Regions from separate parts of the Prevotella sp. HMSC073D09 genome, predicted to be linked through region 1. Evidence: riboswitches for the same ligand, from Rfam matches in the RefSeq annotation. Region 1 holds a riboswitch; each other region holds the start of a gene.

Region 1 (3,282 bases):
AGTTAAAGGCATAGACAAGTGAGAGATCACTGGTGTACCATGCCGGCATGTAGTTATATACGATGTTTTCTTGCTGGTTGTAGCGTTTGCCTGCATAGATAAAGCTGTAATTCAGTTGCCATTGCTTGTAGTTTGCACCAACAATGGCCGAACCACTATGCCAAGGGATATAGGGTATCTGATGCTTGTAATACGAGTCGGAAGGGTTAGTTACGTCTCTTGCCTGCTGATAAGTATATTGCAAACGCCCCGTAAACGAAAGTTCGGGCGATGGTTGCATGGTTGTTTCGGCTTGTAGGTCGATGCCTTTGATATGCACTTTGCCGAGGTTAAGCATGGTCCATCTAAACTGTTGACCTTTGGGATAGGCCACAATCTTATCGCTCATGCTGTTGAAATAGCCGTCCACTTGCAGCCTAAAACCACGTATTAAAGATGCTCTGTATGTTTTTTCCCATACCGCCCCCACGTTATATTGCACTGCCGTTTCGGGTTTTAGCAACGCATTGCCAATCTCAGTGTAATACAACTCGTTGAAAGTGGGCATGCGAAAACTTTTCTTGGCAAAGGCGCGAAACGAGAAAGCCTTGCTGGTAAAGGGATAGAGGTTGACGAAGAGGGCAGGGGAGAACACGCTGTGGCTTGGTTCGTCTACCATTGTACGTGTGTGGTCTTTGACAAATGTACCCAAAACCGAGGCTTGTAGTTTAAGGCGGCGATAATCTATGGCAGTGGCCAACGAGATAAAGTTGCTGAAACGATGGGGAAAAACAAAGAGACGAGTATCCGAATCGAGCTTGTTCCACTTGAAATCGTAACTTAAACTAACCGACCAATTGGGCATCAGTTCCAACACATTGGCCGTAGACAGATATATTTCTTGCTGCTTGTAGGTGTTGTTTACGGGCAGTTGGGTTGGGTCGTTATTGACGTAATGGGTGTGATAGTAGGCGTATTTGGCCAACCACTGCGTGGAAAAAGCATCGGAGAAACTTTTTTGGAAACGCAATTGTGAGAAGTGATTATGGTCCGACTGCCTTTCGCCGCGCCGCCATACGTTGTTAACAATGGCCCCAGGTATTCCGCGTTGCGAATTATAGGTGTAAGCTTTCCAATTCCACATGCCGTGGTCAATCACGCCGTGCACGTTTGCTTCAGCCCTTAATGCCCAAATGTCTCCGTTTTGGCGTATGGCTGTGGTGTCGTAAGCCACAGAGCGGTCTTGGTTGTGGCGCAGATAACGAAAGCGATACTTACCACTAGACGTGAGATAGCCCATACTAAGCGAGGCGTTAACGGCCTGACTAAGTCGGTTTTCCCATAAACCCGATAGCCGATAGGTGTCGCTAGAAGCGCGACCAGCTTTAAATCTAAGGTTAAAGGGCTTGTTTATGTCGAAACGAGGCGTGCGTGTACGAATATAAACCGAACCCGCATTGCCGAAATCGCTTGCTGGTTGGAAAATGGCACTCTTCTGTCCATTGTATAAAGTAATCTCCTCTACGTTGTCTAACGATAGCTGTCCAAGGTCGATTTGTCCGTTTTGAGCATTGCCCAGCTCAATTCCATCGTAGAAAATGCCGAGGTGATTGGTGCCCATACTACGTATGTTAACCGTTTTCAGTCCGCCAACGCCGCCGTAGTCTTTTATTTGCAGTCCTGAAAAGTAGCGTAAGGCATCGGCCACACTGTGTGCGTTCAGCCTTTCAAGCACGGCTCCATCTAGCTTTTGCGAGGGAATAACCTCGCGAAAGGTGTTTTTAGACACGACAACAACCTCGCGTACATGTTGTACCGAGTCTAATGCCAACTGCCGTTTTGTATCCTGACCATGAGCAGATGCAGCGAAGAACAACGCCGCACAAGCCAAAAAGAAATGTACGCTCTGCATATTTCAAGTTCTTATCTTATAACCTTTCCTCGAGGTTAAATTAAAGATAAATGGCAATGGCAGGTCTTCTGACTTTGTAACCCGACCACAAACGCCTTCCCGAATTTCACTTGACAGAGTTCAGTGGCGCAATGTTTGTGGCCAGTAAAGGTTACTTACAGCAGCGGGACTGTTCGGGATTTTCACCCGATTCCCTTTTAATCGCTCGTAAGCGAACCTATTGCCTAGTTGTGCAAAGGTAGTGATAATATGTGGAATATGCAAGCATGATGTGCGGCGAGCTTAGTATGCGCACAGGCAGAGCCACCAATTAACTCGCCCTCACACTTGCATCTCGCCAAGAACACGCACTATTAGTCTTGAAAATAAACCCTATTTACCCTGTTGCTGATGCCCGTAAGCACCTCGTAAGGAATGGTTTGCAGCGCGTCAGACAGCACCGTTACGGGCAAGTTGTCGCCGAAGATCTCCACACTATCGCCTTCGTTACAGTCTATCCCCGTTACATCTATCATGGCTACGTCCATGCAGATATTGCCAACATACTCTGCTCGTTGGTTGTTCACCAAACAATAGCCGTTGCGGTTGCCCAATCGCCTGTTCAATCCATCTGCATAGCCAATGGGTATAGCCGCTATCACGCTATCGTGTTCAATCGTTCCGCGGCGCGAATAGCCCACAGTCTCACCAGCCTTAACCTTGTGTAGTTGCAGGATTGTAGTGCGCAACGTACTCACATTGTTGATGATTGCGTTGTTTCGAGGGTTGATTCCGTATAGGCCTAGGCCCAAGCGGCACATGTCTAACTGACGTTGCGGAAAATGTTCGATGCCTGCTGAGTTGTCGATGTGGCGCAAAATATGGTGTTCGAAGGCAGCCTGCAACATCTTGCTACCTTTATCAAAACATTCAAACTGCCGTTGCGAGAAGTTGTCGAACTGGTCGGCATCAGCCCCAACAAAGTGCGAAAACACCGATTTGGGTATCAAGGCGTTTTGGTTGTGCAGGCGTTCTATCAGTCGCGGAACATCTTTTTCGGGGTCGAACCCTAGGCGATGCATGCCTGTATCCAGCTTGATATGCACGGGAAACCCCGTTACACCCTCTTTCTCGGCGGCCTTAATGAGTGCCTCCAACAGGCGGAAACTATACACCTCCGGTTCCAAATCGTAGTCGAACATGGTTTTGAAGGCCGTCATTTCGGGATTCATAATCATGATGTTGCTGCTTATTCCGTTGCGTCTTAGCGTTGCCCCTTCGTCGGCTACGGCCACCGCAAGGTAGTCCACGCGGTGGTCTTGCAGAGTCTTTGCTATCTCTACGGCTCCTGCACCATAGCCGTCTGCCTTAATCATACACACCAACTTGGTATTGGGATGCATCATTGCGCG
Region 2 (3,282 bases), on a different contig from region 1:
CATCAAGGCCGCATCCAGTAGCTTTCCTGCTTGTGCATCGTTGGCCACATCGGCGCAAAGCAGCAGCCAGTTGTCGCCTTCGGTAAGGGCAAGGGGAGTAGATAGGGTCATGGTTTGTTGCTGACTAAGGGCGGCTTGCGCGATGGTAGCCATGGGATTGCCGCTAGGAGCGGCATCGGGCGTGTTCTTAGGTTGTGCAAAAAGCTGCAAACCAGCCATTGCAGGCAACGATTGTTTGAGGTTAAGTTGCAGGCTGTTCAGCGTTATGGGCTGCAAATTGCCCTCGGTATGCAGGTTAATCAGCAGCAAGGACTGACGTGTAGCACCCGGCGAAACAGCTGCCGTAGATGCTTGGCGCACGTCTACGCTAGCCAACGACATGGCTTTGGGGATGTATTCGCTTACTTTGGCTACGAAACCTTTGGCCGCATAGTAGCTGTCGTTGGGGTTGAACACGATGGTTAATGCACCATCGGGCGATTGCGAACGTAGCGTTTGGCCGGGTCCGCGCTGTTTGTCGGCGGGCGAAGTAAGTTCCCAAAGCTTGCGCCCTTTCGTTCCTATGCCTTCGTACACAATGAATTTGGCACGCACACCGACGTCGGTACGTGACGAATACACAATATCGAACTTGGAAAAATCTATCTGAACCACATGCCCAGCGTGCAGTGGAGTGAAGGTGGTAATGCGGTCGCGCGAGCCCCCTTCGTAGTAATCGTTGTACGAATTGGTTTTAGACTGAAACGTCAACCCGCCATTTACGCGCTTTTGATGCGTTCCTTCGAGTGCGTAAACCATGTTTTCTACCGCCCGTTCGCCTGTTGGCAGTGGTGCGGGGAGGGCATGTTGACCATCGGAAAGCGCCAGTTGAGCGAGCGAAAGGGCAAGCGTGTTATGGTTTTCGGCCTCGTCTGCCACGTCGCAACCCAACCAAAAGAAGTTGTCGCCCGAACGAAGTGCAGGCTTGGCGGCTATGTTTAGCACCACTTCGCCGTTTTGCACGATGCCATCGGCTATGCGATGGGCGGTTGAAAAGTCGGTGGCCGATGTGCTTTGATATAGCTGAATGGCAGCTATCGGTCCGCTAGCTTTGAGCGTTAAGCCGTTAAGGGTGAGTGCAGGTTCGGTGTTTTCTGTACGAACATTAAAGCCCAACAGCGGTTGAGCCTTGTCGCCAGCGGTCAGCGAGGCATCTTTCATGGGCGAAATGGTTACATCGCGAAAGCGCATCGGTTGAGGAGTGAAAAGACTTACCACGGCTTTAAACCCATTGGAGCGGAAGGCCGTGGTGCTACCAAACTCTACTGTGAGTGCGCCTTGCGGGTTGGTGGCTTTCACAATGGGCGTAGTGCCCTTGGCTATGGTGGCCAGAAGTTGGTCGTCGCGTACCTCCGTGCCATCGTAAACGCGGATAAACTGCTTGTACATGCTACCTTCGAAGATGTCTACCAGCTTGAAATCTACTTGCACTTTCTTGTCCGTAACCTTGGGAATAAAGGTTACGCTGCTTGTTTTTCCGTCCTTAAATTCGGGCGAAGTCTGCCCATTTGGTCCGCCGTCGTCGTAAAAGTCAATTGGCGTTTCATCCACATCAATGGATTTGGGCGTAAGTTCCATGCGCACTTCTCTGTTTTGTGCCGTAGCCACAAGGGGCGAAAAGGCATAAAGAAAGAGGGCGCAAAGAACCATGAAAAGTTGTTTTTGCTTCATAATTATTGTGATGTTAATGTTGATTTACATGTTGTTTGCGCTGCACGCACAGCGAAAGCACAGAGGGCTTTTAATCTGATACAAAGTGAAAAGACATGATTTAACGAAATGAAATGCTACAAAGCACGCCAGCGAAAGCGTGCCGAATGCGCCGAACCTAACCCAAGAGGCCACACGAACGCGTGCAACGGCAGGTATTCTGACTTGTTGCCAGGCAGTAAACGTCTTCCCAAACACCGTGTTCAGTGACCTAGTGTTTACGCCGCCAAGGGCAACTCACAGCAGCCGGACTGTACGGGTTTTTCACCCGTTTCCCTTTTAAACGCCATACTCGACGTACCTGTTGCTGATGCAAAGGTACGAAAAAACATGCGCATTAGCTGCCAACTCCAATCTAATTAGGATGCGGCAAACAATGCCCATAAACAGCACAAGCAACTTATACGCCAAAACACGCATACCCAAATACAAAGCCATGCCCCCTAACAAACGGCATTGCCCCACCCCAACCCTTGGCGTTATGCAAACCACTTACCCATTTTTAGCGCCATCCCACATGCCCAATCAAAAACTTACACAATTGTTTTGTCGTCTGATTAAAAATTCGGATATTTGCATATTGTTTAAATATCAACCCTAAAAAAGAACATTTATCACAGCGTTATGCGGAAAGTAATCGGAGTAGGTGAAACGGTGTTAGACATCGTTTTCAAGCACGAACAGCCCATAGGAGCCTTGCCTGGGGGGTCGGTTTTCAACACTATCGTATCGCTAGGGCGCGTGGGAGCCGACGCAACATTCATCTCGGCCGTAGGAAACGACCGTGTTGGAACCAACGTTATCAGTTTCTTAAAAGACAATGGCGTGCAGGCCGATTACGTAACGAAGTGCGATGAGGGACAAACACCCATCTCGTTGGCCTTCCTGAACGAGCGAAACGATGCCGAATACCTGTTCTATCGCGACAATAAGAAGAACAATCCGGAGTTTGCTTACCCCGACGTGCAGGCCGACGACATCGTTGTGTTCGGTTCTTACTACGCCGTTAGTCCTGCCACACGGCCACAAGTGGTTTCGTTCCTAGAATATGCGCACAACCGCGGGGCCATCATCTACTACGACGTGAACTTCCGTTCGGGCCACCGAACCGACGTGATGCGCATAACGCCCAACTTGTTAGAGAACTACGAGTATGCCGACGTGGTGCGCGGAAGTAGGGAAGACTTCGAGGTGCTTTATCGCCTGTCCGACCCTGCTAAGGTGTACGCTGCCGAGGTTTCTTTCTATTGCAAGCGGTTTGTTTACACCGATGGAGCCAACCCCGTGCAGCTACGTGCCGACGGCGGCTTTTGCGAAAGCTATGCCGTTGGCGACACACAGCCCGTTAGCACCATTGGGGCAGGCGACAATTTCAACGCCGGATTTATCTTCGGCATGCTGAAATTGGGCGTTACAAGGCAACGCCTTATCGACGGATTGACCAAAGAACAATGGAACAAGATAATGAGTTACGCCCTGGCTTTCTCGGCCGAAAGCTGCAAGGGAACGGATAACTATGTGCCGAAAGGTTGG
Region 3 (3,282 bases), on a different contig from region 1:
TTACGGTCTTGCAAACTACTCCCCACAGCGGGTAAGATACATACTTCGCGAGTAAGTCCACCACTCCACACACTCGTCTTAAAATCCTCTTTACGAATTATTTCCATCGTTAGATTGTTTTAAACCAATGTTCAAAGGTAGCAAATATCCTGCATACAAAACGACAATAAAGTTTGTTTTATCGCCACTTTCGAAAAAAGTTTGCGGCAAAACAACAAAGAGCACCATCTTCTTTCATGGCTTTGGCATCCTTATAAAAAAGCAACAACGAGAGCATCCACTACGGATGGCTCTCGTTGTTGCAAAAAAAACACGTTTAGTTTGTAACCTTAGGTGCCTTTACTCACCCAATATCTGCTGTGCGTGTTCCTTTACCTTAATCTCCTTGGGCTGCATAATACGGGTTATCACACCCTCTTCGTTGATGACGAACGTGGTGCGGAACGTGCCGAAATACTTGCGGCCATACATGCTTTTCTCGCCCCAAACGCCAAATTCCTCCACCAATTTATGCTCGGTATCTGCTATGAGCGGAAACGGCAAGTCGTTTTTCTCGATGAATTTCTTATGCGATTTCTCGTCGTTTATGCTCACACCAACCACAGCATAGCCCTGTTTTTGCAGTTCGGCATAGTTGTCGCGCAGGTTACAAGCCTGCGTAGTGCAGCCCGAAGTGAGGTCTTTGGGGTAGAAATACAGCACCAATTTCTTACCTTTAAAGTCGCTTAGGCGTACTTCGTTGCCGTTCTCGTCGCGCCCCAACACATCGGGAGCCTTTGTTCCTATTTCCATCATGATGATAATTCTTTTTCTATTGTTTGTTGGTACAAAGGTAAACATTAATTTCCGAAAAGCCTTATCCGCCACCAAAACACATTTTCGCCCCACATAACGCCCAACAAATGTTTCGCCCTTTGCGGTAAAATGAGTACCTTTGTGCCCGAATTGGTTTGCCAGGGCCCAGTGCTAGGCGATTAAAAGGGAACGGGGTGCAACTCTCCGACTGTCCCGCAGCTGTAAGTTCTTTACGGTTTTCTTCCAGAGGCGGTATCTAAAAAGCCACTAAACATGCAGTGTCAGCGCAAGCATGCTTTTTAGATAACGCTGTTACATAAGCCACTGTTTCGGTCCAATCGCATGGTTTGGCGAACCGAATTGGGAAGGCGAAGAGAATTAGAACAAAGTCAGAAGACCTGCCCGTTCGTCAAAAGTGCCGTTCCACTCGTGGGAATAGGGAACGCCACGAAACGTTTTTTAAATCAATAAGCAAGTCAAAGTTATCTCATGGACATAACCAAGAGAAATGGTTCGGTGGCTCCCTTCGACAGGGAAAAGATTGCCACGGCCATCAAAAAGAGTTTTATCAGCACAGGGCGACCCATCGTGGAAGACGAAATACACAACGTAGCTATCGCCGTTGAGCAAGTTATCATAACCCATCCGGCAAAACAAAACGTTGAATGTATTCAGGACGAGGTGGAACGGAGCCTTATGCAACGCGGCTTTTATGCCGAGGCTAAGAGCTATATTCTGTTTCGTTGGCAGCGAACCGAACAGCGAAAATACCTCAATAGGATTGCCAACACCCTGCAACAAACCGAAATTGCGCCCGTGTTGAAAGGCATCGCGGCCGACTTCGAGCCAGAGTTGTACCCCATTGCAGCACTCGCCGAGAAGTTCATGGGCTTTGTTAAGGCCGACATGAACGGGCGCGACAAGCTGTCGGCCTTGATAAAAGCCGCCGTGGAACTTACTTCGGCCGAGGCTCCTAATTGGGAATTTATCGCGGCTCGACTGCTTAGCTATCGCCTGCAACGCGACCTAGAAACGTTCGAACAAGCAGAAGACATACAATCTTTTGCCCAAAAGGTGCGCCATTTGGCCAGTCAGAACCTCTACGGAACTTACATTGTCGATGCTTATACCGAGAGCGAACTGCAACAGGCGGCATCGTTTATCGACGAAGAACGCAACAAGCTGCTCAACTATTCGGGGCTCGACCTCCTTATCAAACGTTATGTTATCAGGTCGTTTGCGCACAAACCCGTTGAAAGCGTGCAAGAAATGTTCCTCGGCATTGCCCTACATCTGGCCATGAACGAAGGCGAAAACCGACTGCATTGGGTGAAAAAGTTCTACGACATGCTTAGCCGTCTGGAAGTAACTATGGCCACACCCACCCTAGCCAATGCGCGTAAGCCTTTCCATCAGTTGTCAAGCTGTTTCATCGACACCGTGCCCGATAGTCTTGAAGGAATCTACCGCAGCATCGACAACTTTGCCCAAGTGAGCAAGTTTGGCGGTGGCATGGGCCTTTACTTCGGCAAGGTAAGGGCCGCGGGCGGACGCATTCGCGGTTTTAAAGGTGCCGCAGGTGGTGTGGTTAGGTGGATGAAGTTGGTGAACGACACCGCTGTGGCCGTAGACCAATTGGGCGTTCGCCAAGGCGCAGTGGCCGTTTACCTAGATGTTTGGCACAAAGACCTGCCCGAATTTCTACAATTACGCACCAACAACGGCGACGACCGAATGAAAGCGCACGACATCTTCCCAGCCGTGTGTTACCCCGACTTGTTTTGGCGAATGGCGCAACAAGACCTCAATCAGGATTGGCACATGTTCTGCCCCAACGAAGTTCTAACTACGCGCGGTTACTCGCTAGAAGACTTCTACGGCGAGGCATGGGAGGAGAAATACCACGAATGCGTGGCCGACAAACGCCTTTCGCGCCGAACGATGACCATTAAAGACGTTATCCGTCTTGTTCTCCGTTCGGCTGTTGAAACAGGAACGCCCTTCACTTTCAACCGCGACATCGTTAACCGAGCCAACCCCAACGGTCACAACGGCATCATCTATTGTTCTAATCTCTGCACAGAGATTGCCCAAAACATGAAGGCCATCGAAGAGGTGAGCAATGAAGTGCTGACCAAAGACGGCGATACCGTGGTGGTACGTACGGTTAAGCCGGGCGACTTCGTGGTTTGCAACTTGGCTAGCCTTTCGCTTGGCAACTTGCCGTTAGAAAACGAGGACTATCTCAACGATATAGTAGCGACTGTTGTGCGTGCACTCGACAATGTTATCGACCTGAACTTCTACCCCGTGCCATACGCCCAAATCACCAACCACCGCTATCGCAGCATTGGCCTGGGTGTAAGCGGATATCACCACGCATTAGCCCTGAGAGGCATTAAATGGGAGAGCGAAGAACACTTGCAATTTGTAGATCAAGTGTTCGAACGCATCAACCGCGCCGCTATCGAGGCCAGTTCTTCCTTG

Evidence for each region. A riboswitch is a leader RNA that binds a small molecule or an ion and turns the genes downstream of it on or off. The one in region 1 is predicted to bind cobalamin.
Region 2: linked by a shared signal. The riboswitch ahead of HMPREF2955_RS10640 (right-handed parallel beta-helix repeat-containing protein) and the one ahead of HMPREF2955_RS02100 (TonB-dependent receptor) in region 1 are both predicted to bind cobalamin.
Region 3: linked by a shared signal. The riboswitch ahead of HMPREF2955_RS12770 (ribonucleoside-diphosphate reductase subunit alpha) and the one ahead of HMPREF2955_RS02100 (TonB-dependent receptor) in region 1 are both predicted to bind cobalamin.

Annotation. Positions count from the first base shown of each region.
Region 1 covers NZ_KV815045.1:9,666-12,947, reverse strand. The annotation lists gene HMPREF2955_RS02100 (TonB-dependent receptor) at 1-1,891, opposite strand, end outside; cobalamin riboswitch at 1,932-2,127, opposite strand; gene HMPREF2955_RS02095 (bifunctional UDP-N-acetylmuramoyl-tripeptide:D-alanyl-D-alanine ligase/alanine racemase) at 2,245-3,282, opposite strand, start outside.
Region 2 covers NZ_KV815118.1:121,001-124,282, forward strand. The annotation lists gene HMPREF2955_RS10640 (right-handed parallel beta-helix repeat-containing protein) at 1-1,710, opposite strand, end outside; cobalamin riboswitch at 1,882-2,069, opposite strand; gene HMPREF2955_RS10645 (carbohydrate kinase family protein) at 2,374-3,282, shown strand, end outside.
Region 3 covers NZ_KV815128.1:89,341-92,622, forward strand. The annotation lists gene HMPREF2955_RS12760 (HutD family protein) at 1-107, opposite strand, end outside; gene bcp (thioredoxin-dependent thiol peroxidase) at 340-792, opposite strand; cobalamin riboswitch at 930-1,216, shown strand; gene HMPREF2955_RS12770 (ribonucleoside-diphosphate reductase subunit alpha) at 1,285-3,282, shown strand, end outside.